Regions from separate parts of the Metabacillus flavus genome, predicted to be linked through region 1. Evidence: predicted binding sites of a transcription regulator. Region 1 holds the regulator's gene; the other holds the start of a gene.
The links. The regulator LexA, encoded in region 1, represses DNA repair genes until DNA is damaged. The targets are predictions, from matches to a motif close to CGAACATATGTTCG.
Positions count from the first base shown of each region.

Region 2: a site for LexA is predicted at 4,733-4,746, ahead of addB (helicase-exonuclease AddAB subunit AddB). Genes of this name have one in related genera too.

Region 1 covers NZ_JAGVRK010000001.1:1,951,339-1,959,577, forward strand. Annotated here, with positions in the region: gene J9317_RS09980 (assimilatory sulfite reductase (NADPH) flavoprotein subunit) at 1-947, shown strand, start outside; gene cysI (assimilatory sulfite reductase (NADPH) hemoprotein subunit) at 1,157-2,875, shown strand; gene J9317_RS09990 (magnesium transporter CorA family protein) at 2,911-4,344, opposite strand; gene lexA (transcriptional repressor LexA) at 4,445-5,068, opposite strand; gene yneA (cell division suppressor protein YneA) at 5,220-5,540, shown strand; gene J9317_RS10005 (YneB family resolvase-like protein) at 5,549-6,211, shown strand; gene J9317_RS10010 (DUF896 domain-containing protein) at 6,491-6,721, shown strand; gene tkt (transketolase) at 6,830-8,239, shown strand, end outside.
Region 2 covers NZ_JAGVRK010000001.1:1,131,825-1,140,063, reverse strand. Annotated here, with positions in the region: gene addA (helicase-exonuclease AddAB subunit AddA) at 1-1,210, opposite strand, end outside; gene addB (helicase-exonuclease AddAB subunit AddB) at 1,203-4,694, opposite strand; gene J9317_RS05920 (TVP38/TMEM64 family protein) at 4,877-5,494, opposite strand; gene J9317_RS05915 (YhjD family protein) at 5,732-6,085, shown strand; gene J9317_RS05910 (competence protein ComK) at 6,082-6,609, opposite strand; gene J9317_RS05905 (IDEAL domain-containing protein) at 6,865-7,101, shown strand; gene aceA (isocitrate lyase) at 7,416-8,239, opposite strand, start outside.

The DNA.
Region 1 (8,239 bases):
TCATAGGTGAAATGAGCTGGGACCCGGATGAAATCGTTACGGTTAACAAACAGGGGGATGTGCGATCACTTAAAGAAGCACTCACCTCCTTTTTTGAAATAACTGTTATAACAAAGCCGCTTCTTGAGCAGGCTGCAAAAATTTCGGAAAATCAGAAGTTAAAAGAGCTCCTTTCACCTGGCCATGAAGGGGAATTAAAAGAGTACCTTTCAGGACGCGATTTGCTGGATATACTTCGCGATTTCGGGCCATGGGGAGTTCCTGCACAGGAAATTCTCTCCATACTCCGGAAGATTCCAGGGAGGCTGTATTCCATTGCCAGCAGCTTGGCTGCCAATCCGGATGAGGTGCATTTAACCATTGGCGCTGTGCGCTATGAGTCTCATGGACGCGCCCGTAGCGGTGTATGCTCAATCCTTTGTGCAGAAAGGCTTCAGCCGGGAGACCGAATTCCTGTCTATGTACAGTCGAATCAAAACTTCAAGCTGCCCGGCAATCCCGAAACACCGATTATTATGGTAGGTCCCGGTACAGGAATTGCCCCTTTCCGATCCTTCATGCAGGAGCGGGAAGAGACGGGAGCAGAGGGGAAATCATGGCTGTTCTTTGGAGATCAGCATTTTGTAACGGATTTCCTCTATCAGACAGAGTGGCAAAAGTGGATTAAAGATGGCATTCTAACCAAAATGGATGTTGCATTTTCAAGAGATACAGAGGAAAAAGTGTATGTTCAGCACCGGATGCTTGATCAAAGCAAAGAACTGTTCGCTTGGCTTCAGGAAGGTGCCGTCATTTATGTTTGCGGTGATGAAAAGAACATGGCGCATGATGTCCACAATACTCTACTGGACATCATTGAAAAAGAAGGCGGTTTAAGCCGTGAAAAAGCAGAAGAGTATTTGTCTCAAATGCAGCAGGATAAAAGATATCAGCGGGATGTTTATTAATTTGGCTATGTTAAACCACTATGTTGATTTTTAAACAACTGTTGATAGGAGTGGAAGGCGTGAGACTCCTGCGTGAGCAGCGAGCGGGACAGGGTGAGACCCCGCAGACGCTCAGCGCCCGCCCAAGGATAAGCGAACGACTGCTAGCTGCAATCAACAGCCAAGTTTAACAAAGCTATGAATTTAAAGATGAAAGGAGCACATTCAGCATGGCGAATCGAACTTTAAAAGCACCGGAAGGAACTCCGAGCGATGTGGAACGCATTAAGGAAGAGAGCAATTATTTGCGCGGAACACTTGCAGAATCAATGCTGGAACCAATAAGTGCAGGGATATCGGATGATGATAACCGTTTAATGAAATTTCATGGCAGCTACCTGCAGGATGACAGGGATCTGCGCAATGAACGTCAAAAGCAAAAATTGGAGCCGGCATACCAGTTCATGCTCCGTGTCCGTTTACCGGGCGGAATCGCTACTCCTTCTCAGTGGCTCGTCATGGACGATCTGGCTCAAAGGAACGGCAATGGCACTTTGAAGCTGACCACACGCATGACCTTTCAAATGCATGGTGTACTGAAATGGAACATGAAAAAAACGATTCAGGATATCCATGCCTCTCTAATGGACACCATCGCCGCTTGCGGTGATGTAAACAGGAATGTCATGTGCAATCCGAATCCGGAGCAATCTGAGATTCACTCAGAAGTTTACGAATGGTCCAAAAGATTGAGTGAGCATCTGCTTCCCCGGACGAAAGCGTATCATGAGCTTTGGCTTGATGAAGAAAAGATAGCAGGCACGGCGGAGGCGGAAGAAACTGAGCCAATGTACGGTCCTCTATATCTGCCCCGCAAATTTAAAATCGGGATTGCAGTTCCTCCATCCAATGATATTGATGTTTATTCTCAGGATCTAGGGCTAATCGCAATAGTGGAAGATGAGAAGCTTCTTGGCTTTAATGTTCTGATAGGCGGAGGAATGGGAATGTCCCATGGTGATAAAGAAACCTATCCTCAGCTTGGAAAATCGATTGGCTTCTGCCGACCTGATCAAATTTTGGACCTTGCTGAAAAAATTATCACAATCCAGCGGGATTACGGAAATCGTTCAGAACGGAAAAATGCCCGTTTTAAGTACACAGTAGACCGTCTTGGCCTTGAGACGGTGAAAGAAGAATTAGAGAACAGATTGGGCTGGACCCTTGAAGAAGCAAAGCCTTACCATTTTGATCACAATGGCGACCGTTATGGGTGGGTAAAAGGAGTTAAAGGCAAATGGCATTATACGCTGTTTGTAGAAGGCGGACGTGTAGCAGACTTTGAAGACTATAAGCTTATGACGGGACTTCGTGAAATTGCGAAGGTGCATGCTGGAGATTTCAGGCTGACCGCAAACCAAAACGTGATCATTGCAAATGTGCCGCAAGCGATGAAAAAGCATATCGACCAATTAATAACCGAATACAGCTTAACGGACGGCAAGCATTATTCTGCACTCAGGCGCAGTTCGATGGCGTGTGTGGCGCTTCCTACATGCGGCCTTGCGATGGCCGAAGCTGAGCGCTATCTGCCGGTTTTAATAGGCAAAATCGAGCAAATTGTTGACGAAAACGGTTTACGCAATGAGGAAATCACCATCCGCATGACTGGATGCCCGAACGGCTGTGCCCGGCATGCCCTCGGTGAGATTGGCTTTATCGGCAAAGCTCCCGGCAAATACAATATGTATCTTGGAGCAGCCTTCGATGGCAGCCGGTTAAGCAAAATGTATAAAGAAAACATCGGTGAAGAAGAAATTTTGAATGTTCTTGGTGACCTCTTGCCCCGTTATGCCAAAGAACGTGAAGAAGGCGAACACTTCGGGGACTTCGTGGTCCGAGCAGGAATTATTGCTGCAACAACAGACGGAACAAACTTTCACAATTAAAAAGAAACAGAAAAACGATGACCGAGGGATCGGAGTCATCGTTTTTTTCGGTTAAAAAAGTTTCTGCCGAGACTGAAAATCGCTCCTGCACCCAATCCAATTCCCATTAGGATTCCGCTGATGGCAACTCCAAACGCTATATACTCAAAAACCGAGTATTGAGTCATGATCCTCCAATCGATTTTCCCTTTCCAGTCCTCTATAACAAGATTCATTCCGTAGATTCCGGAAATAACCGTATACGTCGTTAAAATAAACAGTAAATAATTATTTCGTTTTGCTGAAATTTTTTCCTGATTTCTGAACAAGCTGTCAAGTGTTTTTTTCACTTCGTCATACAAAGTCGAAATATGAAACACTTTATTCATTAAGAAAGCCAATTCCTGCCCCTCAGTGCGGCTGCTGATTTCCTTAAAATGATATTTGCCGGAAAACTCGGTAATGGTTTGAATTAGCTGTTCAATCTCATTCGTTTTATTCCGTCTGTACAGCAGCGAGTATTGATATGAAAGTTTAAGCAGAACCATTTTGTAAAAAAAGTGAAGGAGCAGGTTGTAATAATGCTGCCCAAACATCTCGGACTTGATTATTGGTACGTGCTCTCCCCGCTGGCTAAGGCAAGTAAAAGCATGATCGCTGATTACATAGTTCGTCTGCGGTGCCCACCTGCTGTATGTGTGGTTTTTTGCATAATTGTCAATGTACTCAGGGTTTCTTGCGGAAATAAACGGATTTCCTTGTGAGTCATATCCATTTACCTGCCCCGACCGGAAGAGATGTTCATTTGTCACGTGATCCTCACGCGTGACCAGCGTACTGACAACATACATTCTTTCATCCACGAAATAGGGAAGACTTCCGAAATAAGAGGACTTGTTCGCCCCTGTTTCGATAAAAGGAACAATGCCAGGTGCAATTTCTTTAAATATGTAATCCTGAATGCTGTCAAAGGATGAATTTTCAGTAATGACCCTAAGATTCTTCTTTTCAACAAGCTTTGGATCCAGAACGCGGAACTGATTTTGAAAGTCCATCACTTCAGAAAGCTTCAAGGGAGACTGAGTAAACCGGGTCCGAATCGAGATTATCCCTATTTCAAAGGGACAGATAAAAATATCAGCAGAAAGGATTTCAGCTCCATATGAACGCTGATCCTCACCAAATAATAACCTGATAGGTGATTGAACAGACTTTGAAAACCGGCTAAGCGATTCTTTTGCCGGCTCATGAACAAATAACAGGTTTTCGATAAACGGCAAAAAGTATTGGTCCATATTATCGTGGGAAACGGATTGCCCGGGACCATAATATGCATTCTCTGTTTCTTTTGCATCAAGCTTGAAGAACCGGTAACCGGTATCCTCCAGCTGCTGCTGGATCTTCATCAACTTGGTATATTTTAAAGAGAAGGGAAATATAAATTGACTGCTGGCTTCATCTAATAGAAGTTCCTTTTGATTGTCGGACATAAGTGGTTCCTCCAGATGCTGATTGTATAGCACATTATCCAGCCCTTATTCTATCATTTTATGTATGTATAAAAAAAGCTTGTCCAGTTGAACAAGCTCTTCAATGCACTGTACGGTATACTCCAATCACTTTGCCCAGTATTGATACGTTCCTTAAAATAATGGGTTCCATTGAAGAGTTTTCCGGCTGCAGCCTAATATAATCTTTTTCTTTAAAAAAGCGTTTCACAGTTGCTTCATCATCCTCTGTCATAGCAACGACGATATCACCGTTGTTAGCGGATTGCTGCTGTCTCACAACAACAAGGTCTCCGTCTAATATTCCCGCTTCAATCATACTGTTCCCGACAATCTCAAGCATAAATACCTGGTCATCAGGTGAGGCGAGCCGTTCAGGGAGCGGAAAGTATTCCTCAATATTTTCTACAGCAGTGATCGGCAGCCCTGCCGTAACCTTCCCGATGATCGGAACGTTAATCACTTCGTTTCTCGGAATTTCCATTCCCTGGTCTTCATTCAAAATCTCGATAGCCCTTGGTTTTGTAGGATCTCGGCGTATAAGCCCTTTGTTTTCAAGTCTCGCTAGATGCCCATGTACAGTAGAGCTGGATGCCAGACCGACAGCAAGACCAATTTCACGGACGGACGGAGGATACCCTTTGCTTTTGACTTCCTGTTTAATGAATTCAAGAATGTCCTGTTGCCTTTTTGATAGTTTGCTCATCCTTAGCACCTCAGAGTAAGTAATTTATAGTGATTATAGCATCATTTACCTAAAAATACAAACATAAGTTCGAAAAGCGCTTGACCCAAAACGTTTGTTCGTATTATAATAAAAACATCGAAAAGCGAACAAACATTCTGGAGGGGTTATCATGTCAAAAAGCACATTTGCACTCATAGCATCATTTTTCGTTCTAGTAGGGGGTATTTTATTTGCAGCAGCCGGTACGGGAAGCGGCAAAACACTGGATGAATATGCTAAAATAGAAATCCGCGAAGGAGATACATTATGGGATTTGGCAGAAACATTGAAGGACAAGCACGGGATGTCTCAGACTGAGTTTGTGGAGTGGGTGGATAAGGAAAACAATTTATCTACCATTGTCATTAAACCGGGCGACACCGTTTTTATTCCAGTAAAAAAGAATGAACTTTACCAGCATGAAACCCACATTATTGCTTCAGAAGAGTAGGTGTTTACTTGAAGGCGGTTATTTATTGCAGAGTCAGTACAGCTAAAGAAGAACAGGAAACTTCTCTTCATAGACAGGAAGAAGAACTGACTTCGCTAGCGGTTCAAAACGGAATGGAACCCGTCCGGATCATCATGGAGAAGGCAAGCGGCTATGAAATTGAGAGGGAAGGAATTCTTGAGCTTCTCGACACGATAAAAAAGGAAGATGTAAAAGCAATTCTGATCCAGGATGAAACCAGACTTGGAAGAGGAAGCGCCAGAATGGCCATTCTCCACTGTATTTACAAAGAGCAGGCGAGAGTGTTCACAATTGCACAGCAGGGCGAACTGCAGCTGTCAGAAGCGGATACAATGGTTCTCGAAATTGTCAGCATTGTCGAAGAATATCAGAGGAAGATCCATAATATGAAAATTAGGCGCGGAATGAAGCGTGCGGTTGAAAAGGGATATCAGCCGCAGCATAACTTAACCGATCTTGTTTCTGGCGGGAGAAAAGATAAAATTGAAGTTCCAATCGAGGAAATCGTTCGTTTAAGGAACAGTAAACTCACGTTCGCAGATATAGCAGCCACGCTGAGAGGCTTCGGCTATTCAGTATCAAAAGCGACGGTACATAGAAGGTACCAGGAATACATGGAAGAGAAAAAGGCCGCTGAACAGACCTTATAATCTGTTTAGTTGCCTTTTTTTGCTCTTTTTTGTACCATTGCACTATCCATAACTATGTTTAAGTTTCGTGCGAGTGAAACCCACCGTAAAAAACATGTTCTTTGAACAGATTTAAAGCGCTAAGCTCTGGAAAAGCTCACGTGCCAGTCCGATGGAAAGTGAGCATCCTGTAGCGGAAAACAGCCATCCCAATACCATTTCATATCAGCAAAATGTAAGGTAACAGTCTTCGAGAACGAAACATACAGGAGAAAAACAGGCTTAAAAAGGAGAATGAATATGCTTTCTAAAGATAAAATTGATCGAATTAATGTTCTGTCAAAAAAGTCCAAGGCTGAAGGGTTAACGGAACAGGAACAGCAGGAGCAAAAAGCTTTACGTGAAGAGTACCTGAAAACCTTTAGAAGTTCAATGAAGAACACATTGAAAAATGTGACCGTGGTCGATCCGGAAGGAAATGACGTAACCCCTCAAAAATTGAAAAACGAAAAGAATAAAGGACTTCATTAAAAGTTCTATAGCAGGCCTGTTTAATTTAAACAGGCCTATTGGTTGTACTATTTGAGCTGTACGGATATGATAAGAGGGTAAATTGTTCAAACGAAAGGATGGTCTATAATGACATTATCTACTATTGATTCATTGTCCATTGCTACAATCCGGACTCTATCTATTGATGCAATTGAAAAAGCAAACTCCGGTCACCCGGGAATGCCTATGGGATCTGCCCCGATGGCTTACAAGTTGTGGACAGATTATATGAAACAAAATCCAGAGAATCCAAGCTGGTTCAACCGTGACCGTTTTGTTCTTTCTGCTGGACATGGCTCTATGCTTCTTTACAGCATGCTTCACCTTTCAGGCTATGATGTTTCTATGGAAGATTTAAAATCTTTCCGCCAATGGGGAAGCAAAACTCCTGGACATCCTGAATATGGACATACAGCTGGCGTAGATGCAACGACTGGACCGCTTGGCCAGGGAATTGCAATGGCGGTAGGAATGGCTATGGCAGAACGTCACCTTGCACATACATACAATAAAGACTCATTTAATGTTGTCGACCACCATACATTTGCGATTTGCGGCGACGGAGACTTAATGGAAGGAATCTCATCAGAGGCTGCTTCTTTTGCAGGTCACTTGAAGCTTGGACGTTTGGTTGTTCTTTATGATTCAAACGATATTTCTCTTGATGGAGATCTTGACCGTTCATTCAGCGAAAACGTTCAGCAGCGTTTTGAAGCAATGAATTGGCAGGTTATCCGTGTCGAAGATGGAAATGATACAGATGAAATCGGCCGTGCTATTGCTGCTGCCAAGCAAAATGAAGATCAGCCAACTCTGATAGAAGTCAAAACAACAATCGGATTTGGTTCACCTAACCGTGCCGGTACTTCTGGCGTTCACGGGGCACCCCTTGGAGCAGAAGAAACAAAGCTGACTAAAGATGCTTACAAGTGGACATTTGATAAAGATTTCCATGTGCCGGACGAAGTATATGAACACTTCGCGAAAACAATCAAAGAGGATGGCATAAAGGCGGAAAACGAGTGGAATGCCCTTTTTGACAGCTACAGAAAAGAGTACCCTGAGCTTGCAGAGGAGCTTACACGCGCAATTGATGGCGAACTTCCTGAAGGATGGGATGCAGATATTCCTGTGTATGAAACAGGAAAAGGACTTGCTTCCAGAGCGTCTTCTGGTGAAGTGATGAATGCCATAGCTAAAAATGTTCCCAACCTGTTCGGCGGTTCAGCAGACTTAGCGGGATCCAATAAAACAACAATCAAAAACGTAGAAGATTTCACTGCTGACAATTACAGCGGACGCAATATCTGGTTCGGTGTAAGGGAGTTTGCCATGGGTGCAGCACTGAATGGAATGGTTCTTCACGGAGGATTAAAAGTATTTGGAGGAACATTCTTCGTATTCTCCGATTACATGCGTCCTTCTATCCGCCTGGCTTCCTTAATGAACCTGCCTGTAACCTTCGTATTTACTCATGACAGTATTGCAGTAGGGGAA
Region 2 (8,239 bases), 820 kb from region 1:
ACTGCTGGCGGCACGCTAAAGCCGGTTCCGCCGGAAGAAGGCGGCCATTCTCATCTTTTACTGAAAGGATGGAAAGGCACAGGTGCTCAAGATCAGAAAAATCCACCAGTCCTTTTTCTTTTTTCTTTTGCTGAAAATGCTCTCCAAACCTTTTAACAAACTGAACAAGCGTATCAATGACGGGTTTCAGTTCGCCAAGGTCCTTCAGTGAACGGCGGATATCGCGTTTAAACCAGTCCTCTTCCACTTTTTCAAGCTGCTTCTTAGCGCTGTCTCTCAACGTTTTTACTTCTTCAGCCAGAACCGGATCGTATTCTTCTCCCTTTACAGGCTTGGCCCGCTTCGGCTTTAGAGAGGAAATGCCTGCTGCAAGCTCCTCCCATGAAAATTCCTTTTCCAGGAGGCTGTTTACCTGATTCAGATAATCGGAAACATCATCGGCTCTTGGAGCTGGGCCCCCAGGCGTCCGGATCAGTATCATCGCCTGCTCAAGCCTTTCCTTTGCAAGACCTATATTAATCGCAATGTCTTCTTTAATGATAGGGAAATACGGCTGGTCTTCCAATCTTGAATTCTCGTTCACATCGTAAAGGCTTGATAGCTGGCTAAGCCACTCATCAGGATTCGGATTTGATCTTGAAAAATCATAAAGCGTTCGGATTAAGTCCTGCAGCGCTAGATCGCTCCGGTCTGAAGAATAGCGGTCTGCCAGATCAATAAACGCTTCGTTATCCTCTTTTCCATACTCTTCTTCAAATAAATCATCGAGCACCTCATCCATCATGAGTGCTCCCTCTGTCTGATCCGCAATCCGGAAACCGGGATCAAGGTCAATCATGTAGTAATATTTCCGGATCATATTCAGGCAAAAGGAATGGAGCGTTGAAATGGATGCCCGGTTCAGCAAGGTAATCTGTCTTCTCAAGTGAAGCGAAGCCGGGTTGCTTTTCAGTGCTTCCTCTAGCGCCTCGCCAATCCGGTTTTTCATTTCAGCAGCCGATGCATTGGTGAACGTCACCACTAAGAGCCGGTCGACATCGGCTGGATTATCCCGGCTTGTAATCTTTCGGATCATGCGCTCTACAAGAACCGCCGTTTTACCGGATCCTGCTGCTGCCGCTACAAGAATATCCTGTCCGGACGAAGCAATCGCCGACCACTGGTCATCCGTCCATTGGCTATCCGCCGGTTTGGGAATATGATTATTCATTGTCTGCCTCCTCTTTCAGGCGCATAAATATCTGCTCATTTTTCTCTTCTCTCAAAATCCGGTAATCATTGTCCTTAAGGGATTGGTCGAACTGGCAGACTCCTTTATACGGACAAAATGTGCATGGCACTTTATCCTTCATCCGGTATGGGCTGATGTCGGTCACCCCATTGGTAATTTCCGTTCCTATCTGCTTAAATTCACTTCGCACATGCCGGCGCAGCATATCAAACTCTTCATTGCTCGCAATCGAAGAGCTTGAGCTGAAGCCGCCGCTTTTTTTGAACCCGGCTGCCACAATATTGGACGAACCGCTTTCAAGCGTCTGATCCATGAGCTGGATCGTCTCCTGTTCTCCAAGAAGCAGACCCTTCATCTTAAACTTTTTAAAGATTTCTTCTTCCAGATCCTCAAGGCTGAGTTTGGCGCCTGTCTGAATCATCGGATCATGAACGTGGAAATAGAGGACGCCCGCCGGACTCGCCTCCACTCCCAGCCACGTTTTGGAATAGGAAATAATGACGTCCAAATAAGTGAGCATCTGGAGGGCGATTCCATAGTAGACCTCGCTTAGATTCAGAGCGCGGTCGCTTGATTTATAATCCACGATGCGGAGCAGAAGCCCTCTGGAGCTTTCCGCGGAATCCACACGGTCGATCCTTCCGGTCAGCTCCATCGTATAGCCGTTGTCGAGCTTAAATCTCATCGGCGGCAGCGGACCGCCCTTTCCAAAGCCAAGCTCCAGTCCAATTGGCGTGAATAGCGAAGCCTTTGCCTGTTCGGCAATCACCCCGGCCGCTCTGGCAATAATCTTTTCAAGCTTGCGTTTCAAATACTGATGACGGTTCGAGCTCATTAGCACTTCTTTTTGAAGCATGGGAGCGAGGCGGTTTACCGCTTCGCTGGAGAGGGACCTGCATTGATCCTTCGTTACATCCCGCCAGGATACGTTCATTTCCACGAGCCTGTCAGAGATCATTTTGAGCGCCGAGTGGAACAGCTGGCCCACATCCGGAGCTTCAAGACGGAACTGCTCGCGTTCTCTAAGCTTCAGTCCGTGGCTCGCAAAATGGGAGAACGGACAGCTTCTGAATTGCTCCATCCTGGATACGCTACCTAAGATATGCTGGCCATAAAGCTCTTTTGTGACAGCCTGCTTAAGAGGTTTTGCCTGATTCTTATAAAACAGACTCCCGATCACCATTTCCACATTGCCGCTCTGATCATGCTCAATCAAATAATTGTAAGCATCCCACCAGCTGTCATGCACCGGGTATTGCTTTTTCCACGTCTGCAGCTGGGAGCTTAAGTACGTAAGTGCAACAGATTTATTCGGCATAAAGGAAATTTGTTCATGCTCCTCCAGTGACTCCGGTTCATTCACGAACCACTCTTTAACCGCATCCGGAAAGAGTTCCTCAAGACGGCTGATTAAAATAGACGGCAGCAGGGACTTCCCTTCCGGATCGGCTGATGGATAAGAAACAGACAAGTGCTCCGAACCGCTCGCGAGCGCCATATAAATCACGAAATTCTCATCCAGAAGCTGCTGTCTTGCAGACGGCGCCATTTGGACCCCGTTCTGTTCAAGCAGCTCGCGGTCTTCATCAGAAAGGATGCCATCCTCCATCGGTCTTGCCGGAATAACTCCATCATTTGCTCCGGCCACGTATGTATGCTTCAGACCATAAAAACGGGAACGTTCCATATCTCCGATCAGTACCTGATCAATCGCCGGCGGTACAAGGGAGAACTTCAGACTCTCCAGGCCGGTATCAATCATCTCCGTAAATTGCTCGGAAGAGACGGGGTGATTCCCGATCATTTCCGCAAATTCATCCAGCAGGCCTATAACAGCATCCCAGACTTGGGAATGCTCACGGCCCTCGATAAGACGGCCGGCTGATTCCGCCTCCTGTTTAAGTTCCTCGAGCTTCGCAGGAATCTCAAGATTTTCAAGGAACAGATACAATGCCCCGGCCTTTTGTATTCCTGTTTTCGCTTTTTTAAGGCCCGCAGCCAGATCTTTCACCGGTTTCGCTGCAAGCTCCTTTAGCCGGTTGATTTGTTCTTCCTTGTTCAGTTCTTCATCCGTTACTGCGTTTCCGCCCTCCAAGGAGCGGAACCTTCTGTAAATCCACCTTTTTTCGGATGTCCATCTTGACCCGCTTATTCCATGCGCAAGCACGTAGTTTTCCAGAAGATCCATTTCTTCTCTTAAGGAAGGTTTATCAGCTCCCGCCGGAAACAGCAAATCCGTTTTAATCGTCCGGAACATGGCTTCGTATCGAAAGCTTCCTGTAACAGCCTCCAGAGAAGATCGAATCAATTCTACGAGAGGGTGATGGAGCATCGAACGCTTCTGATCTATGAAAAAAGGAATCTCATAATCCGTAAATACCTGTTCAATCAAATCATGGTAGCTGGATGGATTGCGCAGCAAAATCGCCGTATCCCTGAAACGTGCTCCCCTTTTCCTGACGTGCTCCTGAATCCGGCGCGCAATTCCTTCTATTTCCGCACGGTGGCTTGCCGCCTGGCAGATAGAGATATCCGTCAGCCCTTTAAATGGCTGCGATGGCCTTGAATCGTAATTTTGCTCCAAGTGCTGAAGGGAAGGCGAGCCGGTGAATCTCGGAAGCTCATTCAGCAGGACCGGCTCCTCGGTTTCAATGTGAAGCTCTTCGGCCATTTTCTTAAATTGTGTGTAGGTCATGCCTGTCATCCGGAATAAATGCAGTTCATGCGGCAAATGCCTGTCAAACAGTTTATCTGCCGTTATAGTGACCGTTACCCGTGCCGCTTTTCCAAGGAGGCTTTTCACTGCCTCCAGTTCCATTGGAGCGAAATGGTGGAAACCGTCTATGTAGACCTCTGCTTTTTCAAGATATGAGGATTCTGGAATTCGTTCCGAGAGCATTCTTAGCGTATCTTCTGCGTCCACATACCGGCCGGCAAGCGCTTCTTCAAGCCGTTCATAAATGGCATGCAGGTCCTCAAGCTTCCCTGAAAGAACCCTTTCCTTTTCGTTCATCTGTTTTCGTACCGCTTCAATCTGCTCAAGCAAATCAGCCGGATTTAAATTGTATCGCTTGAATTCCGTAATCATCGCTTCTGCATGCTGAATGAATCCGATCTTGTCACCGGCTTTTCCATAAACCTTAAAGTTTTGTTTCTCATCTTCAATTATTTTCCTCAGCATCATCTGGACACCAGTTGAAGTAATCGGCTGTCTGGCCGCGCCTGACGTTTCCTGAAGAATTCTTAAACTGAGCCGTGAAAAACTGAATACCTGAGCCCGGATCATGCCGCTCAAACCAGGAGTCCGGGCAAGCTCATACTCCATGGCAAATGTCATCTGATCAGGTACAAGGAAAAGGATCGGCGGACCGTCAGGCTGCTCTTTCAGCTTCTCTCTAATTTCATTTAGAATCATCGTGGTTTTGCCGCTGCCGGAGCGTCCCGCCATAAACCGGATCGTCATAAAAAAGCCCCCTTTTCAATAGTTGTATTCATTATATACGAATACACGTTCGTTTTCATCTTCCAAATAAATGGACAAATGCACTGTATGCAGTGTAATAGCGTCTTATCTGTTCAATTATCTGCAGCTTATTATTGGACAGCACCGGGATATAAAAAGCCCGGACTTATAATCATCCGAGCTTACCGCTTGTCCAATTTCCGACCCATTTTTGCGTTCAGTCTTTTCTCAAGAATCTTGCCAATGATCCACATAACCAGGAGAACAGCGCCGGCCGTTATAGATTTCATCGGATCTGTGATCAGCGCGTGCAGATCCTGCCCCACGTAGCTCACGATGAAAATCATGACCAGCTTCCCGGTAAAAACAGCGAGCATAAAATTCCAGATGCTGATTCTCGATAATCCGGCGACCACATTCACCGCGGCAGAGGGAGTAAACGGAAAGCACAGCAAAATGAACAGCGGCCCAAATCCTTTTTCTTCTACCCAGCTGACCATCCGGCTGATTCCTTTATGCCGGCTTAAAAAATGGAAAAAGCGCTCCTGTCCAAATTTCCTGACCAGCAGGAAAACAATAAAAGCACCCGCCGAAGCCCCAAGCCACGATAACAGAAAGCCAAGTCCAAATCCGAATGAATTCACATTTGCCACAATAAAAACGACAAGCGGAAGGAAGGGCAAAAATGCTTCCAGCATCGGCAGGCCAATTCCAAGGAGGGGCCCGAATGAGCGGTACTGTTCAAAGATTTTCATCATTTTTTCTAAAGTAAACGAATCAAACAGCGTATGCAGGTCCATTCCAAGCTCCTTAAGATTTATGTATCCTCCTATTTTACCGTTTTTCGGGGAAAACTTAAATAAGCAGGTGCTGGAAAAGAAATCCCTCTTGAATTTTTTTTCGAATCGGAATAGAATAAATTACGAACAAACGTTCTATAATAGAAGATAGAACTTCTCTGTCCAGAAAATCTGCATCAGGTGACATGTCCGCCTGTCAAAGAGGAAAAAACAGAGGATAAAGCGAGGCCAATGAATATGACAAGAATACCTGAAGAAGTGAGAGATATGATCGACCAGGCCATCTACCTGCCCATGACCATCTCGATCTTGAACCGCGATCTCTCCGTCGTTGAAAAAAGTCCATTTAAACTGAAGCAGCCGTACCTCCACCTGATTGAAGAATCACTCAAGCTTGCCCAAAAAGATCTCCAGCAGGTCAAACGGGAGCTTCACCGCCAGAAAATCAAAGTCAGCAAAATTAAGCATGACGAAGCGTTTACGATGTATTCCTTCCTCTACCAGGGGTATGAGGAACAGCACAACTATTTTAATCCGCGCATCCGCAATAAAGTGTGCGAGCTGCTGCAGGAATATTTGGTTAAGGTTTAAGTATGAAACGTTTCACCTGGACTTCTGCTGTATAAAAGCTGGGTGAATATCCGCTTTTCATTTTCCACCCTGGATGTAATCACCGCGCGAAGCTGGGCAGTCCGGTAAAGCTGATTTTCAAAAGAATGGATGGATACTGGGAGGGTAAGCGATTTCCTGTTCGAGAACGTCACCAGCGTTTCCGCTTCCCCGGCAGGTGAAAAATCTTCAATGTGCTGGTGCGAAATCCATGAGCAATGCGGTCTGGAAGATGCGGCTGTCGGGAAAAGATAGATGGAGTTTCCTGCGTCTACAACAATCGGAGGCTTATGGGTGATGCCGATCGTGTCCTTCGTGCCAGTCTTTCTCCCCTGATAGCTTGAACCGAAATAACGGCAGCTTCGATCAACGATGTCCAGAGGCTTCATGGAAACCTCGTATTCCTTTTCTACCTCCATTACAAAGGAGGATAGAGTCCCGCACGCTTCACTGCTTAAAATTGCCATCGTTAACCGATTTGCCTCATATTGACTGATTTTTTCCATGATTGATTCACCTCAAATTTGTTAGGTATATTTAACCAAGAAAAATTTAACACGCAACCATCACACGGATCCACAAATTTACACAAAACCCACATAAGTGTAATATTTTAACAAAAACTCATTTCGAATTGTGTTTTTAATGCTTATCTACTGCAAATATAACCCGCAGTATTAATTGTCTAAAAATTATAAATATTTAGTTGATTTTCTTCCACTCAGTCCATATAATAAGAAAAAGGCATCAGGGGTGATCCTATGAAAAATAAAAAATCGTATGCAGAGCTTATGAAGTCCCGTCACACAATGAAGAACGAAGCAGAAGCCGCGACAATGCTGGATATCTACATTCAAATGATTCTGGACGAAGCAGGACTGAAACGAAAACTGGCGCTCCTCGAAACTCAAATCAATGATGCTCTTGACCAAAGAAACAAGCCATTATTTATGGATTTATCCAAGCAATACGCCAACGTGATTCAGTGTCTACAATAACGAAGCCAATCCTTTTGGATTGGCTTTTTTATTGGGTGATCATGGCCGTTTTGCCCGCTATCGACACGAACCTGCCCGCTATCGACACGAACCTGGCCGCTATCGACACGAACCTGCCCGTTATCGACACGAACCTGCCCGTTATCGACACGAACCTGCCCGTTATCGACACGAACCTGCCCGTTATCGACACGAACCTGCCCATAAGCGGCAAAGTACGGCCTGCAATCGACTTGCATCTCCCCGTCCCGCTAAGTACTTCCAAAACACACAAAAAAGCGGGCCTCAGCCCGCTTTCCTTCCTTATACTGTCGTCATACTGTCGTCGTTTCCGACGTAAACTGCTCTGCTTCTGTTGATCCTTTCAGAGCTGTGGTAGAGGAGGTTCCTCCGCTTACCGTTTGCGATACTTCATCAAAATAGCCGGTGCCAACCTCGCGCTGATGGCGGGTTGCAGTGTAGCCGTACTGCTCGCTGCCGAATTCAGCCTGCTGCAGCTCGGAGTAAGCGGCCATGCCGTGGTCTCTGTATTTACGCGCAAGCTCGAACATGCCATGGTTCAGGGCGTGGAAGCCGGCAAGTGTAACGAATTGGAATTTGTAGCCCATCTTAGCAAGTTCTTTTTGAAAGCTTGCGATTGTGGCTTCGTCCAGTTTTTTCTTCCAGTTAAAGGATGGGGAACAGTTATAGGCAAGCAGCTTGCCCGGGAATTTTTCGTGAATGGCGTCCGCAAACTTTTGAGCCTGTTCAAGGTTTGGTTCACTTGTTTCGCACCAGATCAGGTCGGCATAAGGCGCATAGGAAAGTCCTCGTGCGATTGCTTGCTCAATGCCTGATTTTGTGCGGAAAAATCCTTCCGGCGTGCGTTCACCTGTGATGAACGGGTGATCAGCAGGATCCACATCGCTTGTAATCAAGTCAGCCGCGTCCGCATCCGTACGCGCAATGATCAAGGTTGGTACACCCATCACATCAGCTGCGAGTCTAGCGGAAATAAGATTCTTAACGGCTGTCTGGGTTGGAAGCAAAACCTTCCCACCCAAGTGGCCGCATTTTTTTTCAGAGGAAAGCTGGTCTTCAAAGTGAACAGCTGCCGCTCCCGCTTCAATCATGCCTTTCATAAGCTCAAACACATTCA